DNA from 4 places in the Endozoicomonas sp. Z74 genome. Region 4 is predicted to be linked to each of the others. Evidence: predicted binding sites of a transcription regulator. Region 4 holds the regulator's gene; each other region holds the start of a gene.

Region 1 (4,045 bases), on a different contig from region 4:
TTCGCCAAATACGACCACGAGTGGACCGACGGTTTTTTTGACGCCAAGTTCAGCCGAGCCATCTGGAGAGACCAGGAGGCAGGCCACGTCAAATACGTGGGGGACAAAATCAAGTTCCAGAATGGATACGGTGCCTGGCAAAACCATATCTACGCCTGCTACTACGACACCACCACCGGCCAGGTGCTGGATGTTGAGGTGTATCCGGGGCGGTTGTGAAGACGGCCCTCGTTTGACAAATGGTCGGGGGAGAGGCGTCCGGCTACCTTCTTCCCTGACTCTCCGTTTCCAGCCGCACCTCAGCCAGCTCAATTATTTTTTTCAGCTCCCGTTCGCGCAGCCGGGACATTAAGTACAGCAGTTTTGACATAGTAACACTTTTATTCTGAACCCCCAGGATCAGCCAGTCCATTGAGAAGCCAAAGGCGCTACCGATCTTTTGAATGTCAGTAAGAGAGGGGTTGATTTTGTTTCTTTCCCATCGGCTCCAGGTGCTCGGGTGAACCTGGACCCGTTGGGCCATGTACGACTGACTCTTTCCTAAATCCAGCCTGGCGAGTCGTAGCCTGCCACCAAAAGTGCGTTTCATGTGAGTGTTGCCTGTCAGAGCAAGTGAACCAAACGCACAAGAATAGCTGAAACCGTTGCAGCTGCAGCACGTTGGTTAGTCATTGGACGACAGAGACTGATTAAAAAAGTCAAATATGGCAGTATAAAAAACAGGGTTATTACTGTATAAATACACAGTATTTTTCAAGGGTAGAAAAAGAAGAGGTAGGCATGGAGCTGGTAGCCATCATAGAAGTAGCCCGCAGCGAGAACCACGAGGCTCTAAGCCTCATCATCCAAGAAGAAGAAAAAGGAGCAAAGCTATGCAGCATTAGGCGCCATATTCTGGCAGTAGACGAACGCCTGTTTGCGGCGTTGAAGAAGGCGGAAGCACTCTCACCTTCCAAATAAGAGTGCATTCCAGGTGATCCACGCAAATAGATCGGTGCCGGGTGTTGACATATCAACACTCGATACCCGGTTATTCCCCCGAAGGGTATTGTATTACCCGGACACCCGGCTCAGTGGCCGTTTGTCCAGCGGGCGACATGAACCCGCAGTGTTGCGCTGTCAGACGCGAGGCGATATGAGCGGGTGCTTATACCGTGGCCGAATAGTACCATTGATCAACATGGCTTTACATTGCGCGCCTGCACAAAATTAAAAAATGTGTGAGTAGAGGGGTGCCTGTATGAACAGCTGGTTAAGCGACATTCGCCATGGGGCATTTTTGGGGCATTTTATACAGCAATTAATAGCCTTTCAGAGCCATGGTACGATTTAATTGATTGTTTTAATTCTTTAATAATCAATAAGTTGTATGAAAAAAGGAGGGTGAGAAAAATAAGCGACACATAATGGGCGTGTGTTTGGATAGGTCGGTATTTGTCATCGAGTTCTATGGATTAAGAAACGGTCTTGATTTCCCGGGTTGCTGTCAGGGCCGGTAGTCCGTCCAGGAGCCTGTTATTCAGGCCCGGACGGAATAGCCCATGAGCCCCATCTCAAATAATCATGAAGACAATGTTACCATGAGCTGGCTGCAGGCCACACAGTAACTTCAGTTGCGGTCAATATTGGTTTTAATCAGGCCCGCCTGCACAGGTTGTGGGATGAGCCTGATTCAGGAAAATGTTGTGTTATCGGTTCAGGCATCTCTCAGCATAGTGGTAGCCTGATAAGAAAGTAACGGCTCTTTTGAATAACGAGTGGTAAGCAAAGTGTGCTGCCTGTTATAACGCAGCCTGGTGGGAATACAATGGATTCAGTATCGGTAAAACACAGTGAACTGCTGGTTCAGGAAATCGCTTCAGTATTGCAGAGGCGGGGGTGGTCTCTGGCCACCGCGGAGTCCTGTACAGGAGGAGCCATTGGCAGGGAGTTGACCGCTGTGCCAGGGAGTTCGCTCTGGTATGAAGGTGGCGTTATCAGTTACTCGAACGATGTTAAAACACGTCTGTTATCCGTGCCAGGGCCTGTTCTCGAAAAGTGTGGTGCAGTGAGTGAGCCTGTCGCCCTTGCAATGGCGGAGGGGGTAAGGAAACTTCTATTGACGGACGTTTCCATTGCGGTGACAGGGATTGCGGGGCCAGGTGGCGGGACACCTGACAAACCGGTGGGTACTGTCTGGATCAGTTGGAGCCTTGCGGATAACTGTATAGCCCGGTGTTTCCATTTCCAGGGAGAGCGCTCCCAGGTTCGGTCTCAGGCGGTGATGGAGGCTTTGAAAGGGCTCTTGAACTTGTTGCAGTGATGATACACTGAGCGCTTTGTGATGAATCGAATAATATACTGGACAAATTTCCAGTACATGTTTAAATATACAGTATCTGTAGTTTCCAAGTTTCCTGATGACGTCAGACACAAATTGAGGGCATAAAAATGGATGACAACCGCAAGAAAGCGCTGGCCGCTGCATTAAGTCAGATTGACCGGCAGTTTGGTAAAGGCGCGGTGATGCGCATGGGAGACCAGAAGCAGGAAGCCATTCCGGCGATTTCCACGGGGTCTTTGCAGTTGGATATCGCCCTCGGAATCGGCGGCTTGCCCAAGGGACGTGTTGTTGAAATTTATGGTCCTGAATCATCTGGTAAGACCACGCTGACCCTGAGCTGTATTGCCCAGGCACAAAAGCAGGGGGCAACCTGTGCCTTTGTGGATGCTGAACATGCCCTTGATCCTCAGTACGCCGGCAAACTGGGGGTTAATGTGGATGACCTTTATGTCTCCCAGCCGGACACCGGTGAGCAGGCGCTTGAGATTACCGATATGCTGGTACGTTCCGGTGCAGTGGATGTCATCGTGGTGGACTCCGTTGCGGCTCTGGTGCCCAAAGCCGAGATTGAAGGTGAGATGGGGGATTCCCACGTAGGTCTCCAGGCCCGCCTGATGTCTCAGGCACTGAGAAAACTGACAGGCTCTATCAAGCAGACCAACTGCATGGTCATCTTCATCAACCAGATTCGAATGAAGATTGGAGTGATGTTTGGTAACCCTGAGACCACAACCGGGGGCAACGCCCTTAAGTTCTACTCCTCCGTCAGACTTGATATTCGCCGCACTGGAGCCGTGAAACAGGGTGATGAGGTGATCGGTAACGAGACCCGTGTGAAGGTGGTTAAAAATAAGGTCTCACCTCCTTTCCGTCAGGCAGAGTTCCAGATTCTCTATGGTCAGGGCATTTATCATATGGGTGAAGTGATTGATCTGGGAGTGAAGCTGAAGCTGGTGGATAAGTCCGGAGCCTGGTATGCCTACAAGGGCAAGAAAATTGGCCAGGGTAAAGCCAATGCGGCTCAGTATTTGACAGACCATCCGGACATTGCGGGTGAAATTGAGAGTCAGATTCGCAAAGAGCTGCTGAGTTCTCCCGAGGAGAAGTCGGATGAACCCGCGGGAGAAGCTGCCAGCCAGTCCAAGCAGGATGAACTGCTGGCTGAGTGACTGAATGCGATCTAATACAGAACAGTTGTCAAAACAAGTGCGCCGGTCAGCAATGGATTTGCTGGCACGGCGTGAGCATACGTTTAAAGAGTTGATGATGAAACTGGCCATGCGCTTTCCTGAAGAGCAAGTCAGAAACGAAGTGGTCAGGCTCAGGGAGGAGGGACTTCAGAGCGATGCGCGGTTTGTTGAAAGTTACGTTTATTCAAAAAGAAATAAAGGGGATGGCCCGATCAGGATAAAGTCTGCGTTGAGGCAAAAAGGGGTTTCTTCCTCATTGATCAGTGACTATCTGGATGAGAATGATGAGAACTGGCTTCATTGTGCCAGAGAGGTTTTCCGCCGTAAATTTGACGGAAAAGTTGCCAGGGATCGCAAGGGGTGGGCGCGACAGTCCCGTTTTTTGGCTCAAAGAGGATTCAGTATGAGCCAGATAAAAAAAACACTCAGTTATCAATAATTTCTGATTGAAATAGGGAGCGTTCGTTTGTGCGGCCCTTTTTTCAATTATTAGCTTCATGTTTATATAACTCTTTTTAGAGCCTGGTTATAG
Region 2 (4,045 bases), on a different contig from region 4:
GACGGCCCACGGTATTGCCGGGCATCTTCAGTACCGCCTTGACGCCGTCCTTAAAGGTGACGGTGTCCACTGTGGCGGTGAGGGAGACTCGATCTCCGGTGGCGATAATCCGAACGGCCTGGGCCACCGCAGAAGAACAGCGCTCTTTAATGCGAAAGATGACATCTTGCTGTTGGTGCTCCGGGAGCTTTTGCCACACGTCCGGCAGGGCTTTGAGCTCATCCCGGACCAGCGCCATCAAGTCGCCCAGCAGGGTTTCAGCGGAGAGAACAAACTCCTCTTTCTCTTTCAGCAGGCCGAGCGAATCCGCCAGACTGAAATCGTCTGTTTTTTCCATGGTCGTTTACCTTTGGTTTTGGGTGGGTGTGTTACTGCCTGGGGTTAGCCGTCTGGATTAAGAAAACCCAGAAGCCTGTCTGCTGTTTCACGGGAGTCACCATCGGCGTCCTCCTGGTACTCTTCCAGTGCGACACTGACGACGGACCACTCTTTGGCAGAGAGGCCAGCGAATGGGCCTGCCTGCTGAACCAGTTCAGTGACACAGACGTCGCTTTCGTCTTCGGTCTCGCCGTTGATTTCGATCAGCAGGTTTTCGATCAGGAGCGTTTCTGGAAGGGCGGATTCTTTATAGAGGCCGTCGAACTCTTTGCCGGATACGGTGGCGTCCAGTTCTTTCCAGAGGACTCCGTTGTAGTTATCGAATGTATTGAGCAGCTGGAGACGTACTTCTTTGACTTCCCTCTGGATGTCTTTAAGTTCCTGACTTAGGCTTGCAAGCTTCTGGCGTGAGGTGACTTCCTGCCTGGCAAGCTTGTTGATGTGGCTAATGGCCTGTTCCCTGTTCATGTTGTTATCTCTCTTGGTTACAGTTTTTAGCTGTTGGAATATTTATACAAGCAAAAGCTGTTGGCGGCAACAGTTTTTATTATTTTTTTTGCGATGGGTAATTATTGGTTGATTTATATGAGTAACTGATAGTTAGTTGTCGTTTTGAAAAGATTCAGGGATGAATAGCAAACAACAGTTTTCCAGTCGGCTGTCAGAAGCCCTGACGTACTACGGCGTTCCTGAAAAGGGGCGGGGGCGATTGAACCAGATCGCTGACATGTTTGGTGTCTCGGCCAATGCTGTGCGGAAGTGGCTGGAAGCTGAGTCCCTCCCTGAAACCTGGCGTATTCTCGAAATAGCCCGTGTACTGGGTGTTCGCTCGGAATGGTTGCTCAGCGGTCAGGGCGCCATGCAGGCTGACAACAAGGAAGGAGCAGACGCCCGCCATGAACCCATGTTTTCCCTGCTGGCCAATAGCAGTGAGGAAGCCAGAAAACTGTTTTTTCTTGTGGCGGAGAAAGAGAGAAGAGGGGAGCTGGAAGGGCGGCAAATTACCGCCATTGTGAACCTGATAGAGAAGTTTACCGCCGGATCAGGCGACTAGGCTCATATACTGACCAACGACTACGCCGCATATGGTTGTGCCGACCTGTATTTCGTAAATGGGGTATTGCGGGTTCAGCGGCTTGAGGTATTTCATACCGGCATCTTCCACGTACATCTTGAAAGTGCATTCATCCGAACCCGGTAACCGCGCGATGACGGGTAAACCGCTCCGGGCTTCCTTTTCAGGATCCACATAGATTTTTGAACCTTCCGGAAAACTCATGGCCCCAGGGATCTGGCTGGTCATGGAGTCGCCCCTGACCGTCAGGGCATAGGCCCTGTCACTTACTTTTTCAGGACATGGTAATAATTCTTCTGGGTCCTGGAGATAACACACGTCTGACACCTCGCAAAACTGGCCTGCGCTGACCCAAGATATCAGAGGAACCATCCTCATGGTATACATTGCGGTGGGGCTGGAGACGTTTGTGTCGTTGCCGAACCTCAAATAGCTCTCAGTGACACCCAGTACCTTGGCATAGTCTGCCAGATGCCGGGGATTTTTGGTCTGGCCTTTTTCTATCTGGGCAATGCTTTGCTGGGTGATTTTCCGGCCGGTGGCCATTTCCAGCTCATCGGATAAACGACCCTGGCTCCAGCCTTTCTCTTTTCTTAATTGTGCGATCCGCTCACCAATACTCATTGTGCCACCAAGATTTCGACTGATATTTCGGCTGAGCTTTACTGACCGGTTCTGCTCTGGCCAGCTTTTGCTCAAATAGGAACTTATGGTTCACAAGGTACATGTAAACAGGATTATCAACAATATTAGACTGTTATTTGTGAATTGTTTCACAGGAAGAGGGAGCGCATTATTTTACTTGAATACAGTTTAAAACTGTGAAATTCTACCAAAAAACAAATAACCATGGTGGAGTTATGGAGGCACTGAAAAGAGCAATAGAGCTGTGTGGTGGACAAAGGCAGTTAGGTGAAAAACTCACACCACCAGTGAAGCAGCAATCTGTCGGCGGATGGATTGAGCGCGGCAGCATTCCCCCAAAGCGTGTCAGGCAAATCGAAGCGGCGGTTGATGGCCAGGTGACCCGGCATGAACTGGACCCAGAGCTGTACCCGGAAGAAGTCTGAGGAATAACACAAAAAGAAAACCCCGCACTGCGGGAACAGGATACGGGGTTTTCAGGGAGAAAAATAATCATGACACAGAATACTAACCGGGGGAAGCATGACCATTCTATTCGGGGCATCGCCTGACTTTGCCCGGCTGTTTGCCGGTGCGATGGGCGACGCTGGTCTGACCTGCCCCGAGCAACCCATCGCCGACGGTCGGATCCAGCGCTTCCATGTGGAAGGAGACAAGCCCGGCAAGAAAAACGGCTGGTATGTGCTCTATGGGGGGCGCTATCCCGCCGGATCCTTTGGCAGCTGGAAGACCGGGGATAAACACGTCTGGTCACTCCACGACAGCCGGGAGCTGACCCCGGAAGAGCGCCAGGAGCAGGAGCGGGTAATGGCCATGCTCAAGGCGGAGCGGGAACGGGAACAGCAAAAGGTCTGGGCTGATGTGGCCAGGGCTTCCCAGGACGAATGGGAACAGGCTCGCACCGCCGATCCGGACCACCCCTACCTTCTGGATAAGGGGGTGGGTGTTCACGGTATCCGCCAGCGAGAGCAGACGCTACTGATACCGGTCCACGATGAACAGGACGCTCTTTGCACCTTGCAGTATATCTGGCAGGAAGCCGACGGCACTTTCCAGAAGCGCTACAAGACCGGCGGCAAAAAGGCCGGGGGCCTGCATCTGATCGGCGAGATTACCGACACGCTCTACGAAGCAGAAGGCTATTCCACTGCGGCCACCATTCACGAGGCCACCGGCTGTGGTGTGGTGGTGGCCTTTGATTCTGGCAATCTGGAAGCGGTAGCCACCCGGCTGCAGTCCGTGGCCCGGCAACGGATCATCGCCGCTGATAACGACAGCGCCACCAAGAATAATCCCGGACTGACTGCCGCCATCAAGGCCGCCCAGGTCACCGGCTCCACCGTCGTATTTCCCCAATTTCCACCAGGCACCCTGGGCACCGACTTTAACGACCTGAAGCGGGTCGCTCCCGATCTGCTGCTGGAGCAACTGAAGTGCCCGGCCCGGATGATGCCCACCAGTTTCAACCTGGTGTCGGTAGGGGATATGGTCAGCCAGCCCCGGCCCATCAGTTGGTTGATCAAGGGTTTTCTGGAGACCGATTCTCTGGCGCTGATGTTCGGTCAGCCCGCCTGCGGTAAATCTTTTGTGGCCATTGATATGGCCTGCAGCATCGCCACCAATACCCCCTGGCACGGCGCCGAGATTAAACGACCGGGGCCGGTGATCTATCTGGCGGGGGAAGGGTTGAACGGTTTGTCCCGGCGTTTCAAAGCCTGGGAGGTGACCAATGGCAAGAGTCTGGCCGGTGCGCCTCTGTATGTCAGTCAGTGCGCCGCCAGTCTCTACGATGCCGCCAGTGCTGCCCAGGTGGCACACGCCGTGGAGCAGATTATCGAGCAACTGGGCGGGCAGGTGCCGTCCGCCATTGTGGTGGACACGCTGGCCCGTAACTTTGGCGGCGCCGACGAGAACAGCACTCAGGATATGAACCAGTTTGTCCGGCAC
Region 3 (4,045 bases), on a different contig from region 4:
GAATCAGCTAATACTAGTTAAACAACCGCCAATATCACTAACAGAAGGGTATAGATCAAATAACAAAATACACATTCCTGCTGATATGATGTTTGCATTTGCTGTTTTTTGAACCAGAATGGATGGATTGTGATTTATGAGGTGATTCATGCTGAGGAGAAAACTTTTCCCACTGCTGGTGATAGCTGCGACTCTGGCACTGCTGATTCCTGGTCTGACCCAACCGATGATCACCCTGAAAGCGGACCTGAACCGCCAGGCACTGGTGAATGAAGGCAAGAAGCTCATTAAGGAACAGAATCTGCATCCGGCCATGACCTCTATGGCCACCCAGTTTCTGAGCAACCTGAAAGTAGAAGGGCAATCAAGGGTCTATGACAAAACCCGCTCCATCCTGGGAACGGCAAAAGACCTCTGGGACAGTGGGTATCAGCTGGTTGCCCTGTTAATTGTTCTTTTCAGCGTGATTATCCCCACGGTAAAAATCCTCTGTCTGATGCTGGTCAGCTTCCTTTCCAGTAGCCAGGCTGCTTTTCAGAGAAAAGTGATCCGGATCAACGGGGTTTTAAGTAAGTGGTCCATGGCCGATGTGTTTGCCATGGGCGTCCTGATTGCCTGCCTGGCGGCCAATGCTTCAAACGTGCAAAGTGCTGTTATTCAGTTCAGTGCTCAACTGCATGGGGGCTTCTACTGGTTTGTCGGATACTGCCTGCTGGCCAGTGCGCTGGGGCAACTGGTAGAAAGGTATTGCGTCTGTGAAGCCATAACACCGCACTAAATGCGCGCCTCGGGCTTGGCAAACAGTTCCAGCTGCTCCTGGGCATCAGGAGCCCTGAGGTCCACCAGCCTCAATCCAATCCCCAGTAACCGGACCGGGCGTTGCCCTCTCTGCCAGGCTCTCAGCATTAAGCGGCGGAAATGATCACCGGAAGACGCCCCCGTCTGCTCAACCCCTTCTTCAAGGGTCGTCTGGGTGAAATCCGAAAACTTGACTTTGACGAAGTGCTTACTGACGCCGTACTCTCCTTTTATCCTCTGAAACCGGTGCTGCAGATCATCCAGCAGCGGCTCCACTTTGTCGAGAACGGCCTGTTCGTCGGGAAGATCCTGATCATAAGTGTGCTCTACCGACAAGGACTTCCTGCGGCGATCCGTCTGTACCGGTCGATCATCCATACCACGGGAAAGCTCCCACAACCGTTCGCCAAAACTCCCGAACCATCGGCTCAGCTCTGGCAGGGAGTATTGGCGCAACTGACCACAGGTTTCTATGCCCTTTTTATGCAGCTTGCCAGCGGTGACCTTACCCACCCCATGAATTTTTCTCACAGGCAGTTCGAAAATAAAGTGATCCACCTGGTCCGGCGTGATGACAAAAAGCCCATCCGGCTTGTTCCAGTCACTGGCAATTTTGGCCAGAAACTTATTGGGCGCCACCCCAGCGGATACCGTCACCTGTAACTGGTCTCGAATTTTCTGCCGAATCTCTTCCGCCATCAGGGTCGCACTTCCCTGGCAGAGGGGGGTGGAACTGACATCAAGATACGCTTCATCCAGAGACAAAGGTTCAATAAAATCAGTGTATTGCCCAAAGATGGCATGGGCTTTTTCTGAGGCTTCTTTATAGACGGAAAAGCGGGGCGGAATGATTTTCAGCTCGGGGCATAGCCGCAAAGCCTGTGCAGATGCCATGGCCGAATGAACACCAAAACGTCTCGCCTCATAGTTGCAGGTTGCTATGACGCCCCTTCGATCAGACGCCCCCCCGACAGCAACAGGCCGCCCTGACAACCTGGGATTATCACGTATTTCAATGCTGGCAAAAAAGGCGTCAAAATCGATATGAATGATTTTTCGCTGGGCTATCTTTTGACGAATAACCTTTTGCTGGAGAACCTTTTGCCGGAGAGCGGCATCACTGTCAGTCATATTTCAATCGAATTCAGGGCATAAAGCTGTATAGATACACAGTAATATTTGTGTTTCCTATCTTACCAAAATCAGCGCACTTGCCCAGAACCCTTTTGCGTTTCCCTGTTACTCGACGTTCTTGAAGTACAGAGCAGAGTAAAAAGCAGGGTAAAGACAGTCACAGGCCATTCCCCCAAACATCCATTTATGGTGTGGGAGAGTGAGCCTTGGTTTTATTGAAAAGTCCCCTTGAAGTTGTCTTCAAAGCCTCCGGTTAACCCGTTTGCTTTCAACACAGCTTCTTTGGTTCCAGAGAAGTTAAGGCATTAACAAGCACCATGCGTGTCACCATTTTCAACACACCTGTCATCAGCCAGTGTTTTGCACTGTTTGCCAGAGTTTTTCTTAAACTGTCCGGCTGGAGCATTGACGGAAAGCCTCCCAGGCTTGCCCGTTATGTCCTGGTTGGCGCCCCCCACACCAGTAACTGGGACTTTGTGTTCGGCATGGCCATAGGGTTGGCCACCGGCGTTCACTGCTACTGGGTGGGAAAACATACCCTGTTCCGGGGACCTTTAAACCCGGTCATGCGCTGGATGGGAGGTATTCCTCTTGACCGGAATGGCCGGTGCCGCAGGGGCAGCCTGGTTGACCAGACCGTCTGCACCTTCAAACAACACCGCAAGTTTGGCCTGGTCATCTGCCCGGAAGGGACCCGCTCCAGGGGCGAACGCTGGCGAACCGGTTTTTATCATATGGCGAAAAATGCAGGAGTCCCCATCGTCCTTGCTTATCTGGATTTCAGGAACCGCGTGGGTGGTTTTGGCCCGATCATTGAGCCCGGTGATGACATTAACAAGGACCTTCATCAAATCCAGGCATTTTACGCCAATATCCATGGTAAAAACCCGGAGTGCTTCAGCCCGGTCAGCCCCAGAGGGGCCTGAGGCCTGGGCACTCTCATAATGACCCGAAGCACATCAGCGGTGGCTATATGGCGCAGTAAAAATACTGGTCAAAGCCCCTGTTAATGTCTGAATAAAGTCTTCTCGCTGTTTTTGGTCATAACCCGGATCCCGGTCACACTGACGACAATAGTCCGATAAAGAGTGCAAAACCACTGCTTTGGCCATGGCTTTTCGGCTCAGAAGCAGGTGCGAAGGCATTCCCTCCGTCAGAGAAGCCGTCAAGGTCTGCAAACCTTCCAGCGCCCTGTTTTCTCTCTGATCTTGAGGATCGGGATCCAGAGTCTGATGATGAACATTGGCCGTAAAGCGCAGATAATCCCGACCTCCATCCTGTCGATCCAGCTGCTCAACCAGCGGCATCACCGCCAACCGCGCTATGTCCTCAAATTGAACCGTCCTGGCATCAGGGCTATCCAGTAAAGCCTGGATCATCTCCATACGCCGGGCTTCAATCGCCGGAGTGTAGTAATCAAAAATAGCCTGAACCAGGCCAGCCCGGTTCCCGAAATGATAGTGAAGTGCCGAGGCATTTCGCTGCCCTGCCTGACGGACTATCTCATTGAGCGAGACACCACTGACCCCTTGCATTCCCATTAATCGCACTGCTGAGCGTATTAATGCAACGCGGGCCTCCTTTTTTTTCTCCGCTCCCGGAGATGAATACGCTGTAGCTTCAGAGTGGTTCATGGAAAAACGTCAATGAAATCATCGTAGAAAAAGATAAACAGTGTGTACCACACTCACAGAGGAAAATCAGGCACACTGAATAGTTTTACCCTGATATTTTCTTGCCAGAGGGGAACCCAACCTCTGGGATATTGATAATGCGATCACATTACTTTACCCTGAAGCCCTAATTAATATAATCACATTAACATTGCTGTCATGATAAAAATAAGACAAATAGCGTATAAGCTCACCACTCTCCTCCTATGCACGACGACTGTCCTGTTTATAACGGGATGCAGTGATGCCCGGCGACTTTATGATATGTTCGTTGACATTGGCAGCGTTGACCAGCTGGCGGATGGCTCAGACAGAACCCAGGTCACCCTTGAGCAAGGCATTGAGGTGCCCTCAAAAGTTGCCACCAGCGACTCTTTTCAACCAGCCCCTCTTCCCCAGCTCCCCATGCCGGACCACCCTTACATGCTGGATGAATACGA
Region 4 (4,045 bases):
TGGCAAAACTCAGCGGCGATGGGGCGAATGATGTTCAGGAGTGGGTTATGACTAACAATTGGCAGGGATTTACCAACAAAATGTTGTTTCATTCCCGGTTGCTGATGGAAGCCTGGAAAGAGGCGGATGAGGTTGCCGGCCCGGCGTTTCGTGAAGCCTGCCTTGGAGCAATGGTTCAGGCGTATCGTTCGTTACTGGCGGAGATTATGACCAATTATCGGCTATCGGTAAGTCAGCTTCCCACACTGGATGAGGCAATTAACAGCATTCATCTCAAGGGTGAGGTGTCATCTGAGTTGCAGTACATCGAGCAGCTTGAACAGCATGAGTCGTGGTTGTCCTCTTTGCTCCGCTCTCACCAGGAGTGCCTGATGCCGACGCAGAGAAAGGTGCCCGAAAGGTCCTCAGAGATACCCCTGGTAAGTGCTTCCGCTATGGATCTTGAGCTGCCGGATAGTGCGGCCAGTATTCTGGTCTCCCTGAAAGAACTGGTGACTTATAGTCGCAACTTCAGCCTTGAGTGGTAGCCTTCTGGCATATTGCAATGACGGCCGGTACACATTCCTGTGGGAAGCGCCAGTGGAAATCGGATGTATGCCAGTTTGAAGGCCTCACCTTGAAAGCCAATAGCGGCTAATGCAAAATAGCCCGGTTAACTTAACCCCTTTAAAGGCACCTCTATTCAAGTGATTGAACGAGTGCCGCTTTACCATTGAACCAGTGGCCTGCGCACCTGCCATGGTTCTATTTAAGAGCAATCAGGTACTGGATCACTATGTCAGCGACTTTTCTTGAAATTGTTGAGCTCCCATCAGGGGAGATTGTATTGCGTCGAAGCGATGAGGAAAGTGCTGAGCCCCTGGTGACCATGACATTTTCCCAGGAGTTGCTGGAATTCCTCCAGGGGGATCAATTTGAAGTGGCCCGCATTATGCTGGACGCCTGCATAGAAGAGGTCAGCCGTAAAACCGAGGCCGGTACCGAAGGCTATATTCCTGAAAACCGGGTTTTGCACTAACCGTTTCATCATGCTGACCGGCTTTATCGGGTGGCCGGTTATATCGTGCTACAGGTATTAATCCCGGTTTCGAATGGCCAGCCCCTGGCATCGTCCGCTTCTGGCTGCCAATTCAAGTTCATTCAGGGTTGAGGAATCCAGCTGATTAATCCAGCTGACCACGGTATGACTGGTACCGGAGGCCAGGGCCTGGCGGGTCAGCTTCAGGGAATCCTGTCGGGCTGAGGGATTGAGCACCTGAACCCGGTTATTGCTGATGCCAGACAGTTTCAGCCATTTCTTGGTTTTTAAGGCATGTTCGCTGGAAAGGATCAGAGTGAGCCAGCGGGGCTCCTGATCGTTAGCCAGATCATTGAGCATGGACTTTAAAAATTGGCCTGCCTGCCATGGGGGGCCAGATAGAATCAGCTCATCAATCGCGCTTTTGTGGTTCCAGGAGCCTGGGTTTGTCCTGGAGGCGGTGGTCAGGGGATGAGTCGTTAATGCTTGCATGTCAGGCCCTCCACTACAGACGGGTGTTTATGCTCTTTGAGTATTTATGCCTTTAGGCCTTTAGACCCTTCAGGTCCTGTGGGTTTCAATTCCTTATTACGCCGACACTGAGCCCTTCAATGGCAAAAATGTCATGGTTCAGGTCTACCTCGATGGTGGTGAAGTCCGGGTTTTCCGGATGCAGGTAAACTTTGTTCCGTTTCTGTTCGAACCGCTTCACTGTTACTTCATCCTCGATCCGGGCCACTACGATCTGGCCGTTCTGGGCAACACTGGTTTTGTGAACCGCCAGCAGATCCCCATCCAGAATACCGATGTCCTTCATACTCATGCCCCTGACCCTGAGCATAAAGTCGGCTTTGGGTGAGAAAAAAGAGGGGGTGATCGAAAGATGGTTTTCAATATGTTCCTGGGCAAGAATCGGGCTTCCTGCAGCCACCTGCCCGATAATGGGAAGTCCCAGAGCATCAGAGCCCGGGATACGAATCCCTCTTGAAGCGCCGGGTGTGATTTCGATGGCCCCCTTTCTGGCCAGGGCCCTGAGGTGTTCCTCGGCCGCGTTGGGAGAACGGAAGCCAAAAGTGCTGGCAATTTCAGCACGGGTAGGGGGAAATCCTGTTTCTTCTATATGGGCCTTGATCAGTTCAAGAATCTCGGCCTGTCGTTTGGTGAGCTTAATCATGGCTGGTGTCTGTGTTTTTATACAGTATCTGTAATTATATACAGTATATTGATTCCTGCAAGGGACTGTTTTCTTGAACCACCGGGTTTATTGCGGTATTACTTTTACAACTTGCAGTTTTTGGTTTCAAACGGTAGTTTTAAACAATTGTTTATGCTAATGGTGCTTAAGAAAGTATGTCACAGTCAGCCACTGTAGAACGAATCCTGGACGCAGCTGAACAGCTGTTTGCTGAGCATGGGTTTGCGGAAACCTCTCTGCGGGCGATTACCAGTCATGCAGGAGTCAATCTGGCGGCTGTCAACTATCACTTTGGTTCCAAAAAAGCCCTGATCCAGGCGGTTTTTTCAAGGTTCCTTGAGCCTTTTACCACCAATCTGGCCAGTGCACTTTCCCAGATCAATGAGCAAAACAATACCCCCGACCTGGAAGAGGCCCTGCATATGCTGGTGGACCAGATTATGGCGGTCAAACCCCGCAGAGAAAATGATCTGTCGGTATGCATGCGACTAATCGGGTTGGCTTATTCCCAGGGGCAGGGGCACCTCAAGAAATATTTACGGGAAGTGTATGGCGAGGTTTTTGAGGATTACCTTAAGTTGCTGATCAAAACCTGCCCGAATCTGCCCGCCGGGGATCTTTTCTGGCGGGTCTATTTTATTCTGGGTGCTGCGGTGTTTACCCTGTCGGGATCAGATGCGCTCCGGGCCATTGCCGAGAATGATTATGGTACCCGCTATGAGGTGGAAGAGATTCTCAGGAAAATGGTGCCCTTTATGGCGGCAGGCCTGCGTGCCCATACCTGAGATGAATACGGCAACGGGTGAAGATACCCATTGTTAATTACCCGCTCTTTGAGGTTTTGATGGCCTCTCTGTTCCCTTTTTCTGTAACCCAGCGGAGTCCAGGTTTTCTATGCATCTGTCGGTTCATATTGCCACCCAGGAGATGATCCTGCATCAGGACAATGGTCAGGTTCGACGCTATAGCATCTCAACCGCCAGTAAAGGGACTGGGCAGCAGGAGGGTAGCTGGCAGACCCCCCTTGGACGTCATGTCATCAGAGCCAAAATTGGTGAAGGTCTGCCGCTGCACTCAGTATTCGTCAGTCGTCGCTTTACCGGGGAGATTTATTCCCCGGAATTAACAGCAGTATACCCAGGCAGAAAAGACTGGATCTTAAGCAGGATTCTTTGGCTCAGCGGGCTTGAGCCAGGATACAACCGCCTGGGCAATGTCGATACCATGCGCAGATACATTTATATTCACGGCTCCCCGGATACCGCTGAGATGGGAGTGCCTGGTTCCCGTGGTTGTATCCGTATGCATGGCAGGGATATTATTGACCTTTATGATCGGGTTGATGCGGGCACCTGTATTGATATCCAACTCTCTTGACGTTTGACGGGCCCCTTCAAAGGATAAAAAAAGTGTCCTGCCGGTTTCCCCTGCTTTATTGAGAAAAGGTTTCCCATGAATACAGGCGTGCTGTTGATTGATCTGGAGGGTACAGAGCTTTCACCGGAAGAGAGTGAGATTCTCTGTCACCCGGCGGTGGCTGGTGTTCTTTTTTTCGCCCGCAATTTTCAGGATCGTCCGCAACTTTGTCAGCTGGTGAACTCTATCCGGGCCCTGAGAGAGGACCTTCTCATCTGTGTAGACCAGGAAGGAGGTCGGGTACAGCGCTTAAAAAAAGGGTTTACCCGTCTGCCTCCTGTAAAGGCTTATGGTCAGCTGCTGCAAAACAACAGGGAACAGGGACTCCAGCTGGCTCATGAAGCGGGCTGGCTCATGGCTTCTGAGTTGCTTTCCTGCGGCGTGGATCTTAGCTTGGGGCCGGTATTGGATATTGA

What was found. Region 4 encodes LexA, which represses DNA repair genes until DNA is damaged. Its sites were predicted from a motif close to TACTGTNTANNTANACAGTA; they were not measured.
Region 1: a site for LexA is predicted at 2,358-2,377, ahead of recA (recombinase RecA). Genes of this name have one in related genera too.
Region 2: a site for LexA is predicted at 2,248-2,267, ahead of ACNRUY_RS09795 (LexA family protein). Genes of this name have one in related genera too.
Region 3: a site for LexA is predicted at 1,954-1,973, ahead of dinB (DNA polymerase IV). Genes of this name have one in related genera too.

What each region holds. Positions count from the first base shown of each region.
Region 1 is NZ_JBLYZI010000005.1:68,392-72,436, reverse strand. Features, by position in the region: gene ACNRUY_RS02455 (hypothetical protein) at 1-219, shown strand, start outside; gene ACNRUY_RS02450 (helix-turn-helix transcriptional regulator) at 263-589, opposite strand; gene ACNRUY_RS02445 (hypothetical protein) at 781-960, shown strand; gene ACNRUY_RS02440 (CinA family protein) at 1,808-2,302, shown strand; gene recA (recombinase RecA) at 2,431-3,492, shown strand; gene ACNRUY_RS02430 (regulatory protein RecX) at 3,497-3,952, shown strand.
Region 2 is NZ_JBLYZI010000026.1:10,129-14,173, forward strand. Features, by position in the region: gene ACNRUY_RS09780 (DNA translocase FtsK) at 1-337, opposite strand, end outside; gene ACNRUY_RS09785 (hypothetical protein) at 382-846, opposite strand; gene ACNRUY_RS09790 (helix-turn-helix domain-containing protein) at 1,007-1,432, shown strand; gene ACNRUY_RS09795 (LexA family protein) at 1,421-2,077, opposite strand; gene ACNRUY_RS09800 (YdaS family helix-turn-helix protein) at 2,314-2,523, shown strand; gene ACNRUY_RS09805 (AAA family ATPase) at 2,621-4,045, shown strand, end outside.
Region 3 is NZ_JBLYZI010000118.1:10,540-14,584, reverse strand. Features, by position in the region: gene ACNRUY_RS22865 (paraquat-inducible protein A) at 149-778, shown strand; gene dinB (DNA polymerase IV) at 775-1,929, opposite strand; gene ACNRUY_RS22855 (lysophospholipid acyltransferase family protein) at 2,250-2,858, shown strand; gene ACNRUY_RS22850 (TetR/AcrR family transcriptional regulator) at 2,892-3,566, opposite strand; gene ACNRUY_RS22845 (hypothetical protein) at 3,870-4,045, shown strand, end outside.
Region 4 is NZ_JBLYZI010000016.1:57,299-61,343, reverse strand. Features, by position in the region: gene ACNRUY_RS06965 (DUF6586 family protein) at 48-527, shown strand; gene ACNRUY_RS06960 (hypothetical protein) at 776-1,018, shown strand; gene ACNRUY_RS06955 (SulA-like leucine-rich domain-containing protein) at 1,076-1,510, opposite strand; gene lexA (transcriptional repressor LexA) at 1,596-2,192, opposite strand; gene ACNRUY_RS06945 (TetR/AcrR family transcriptional regulator) at 2,369-2,998, shown strand; gene ACNRUY_RS06940 (L,D-transpeptidase family protein) at 3,108-3,590, shown strand; gene nagZ (beta-N-acetylhexosaminidase) at 3,666-4,045, shown strand, end outside.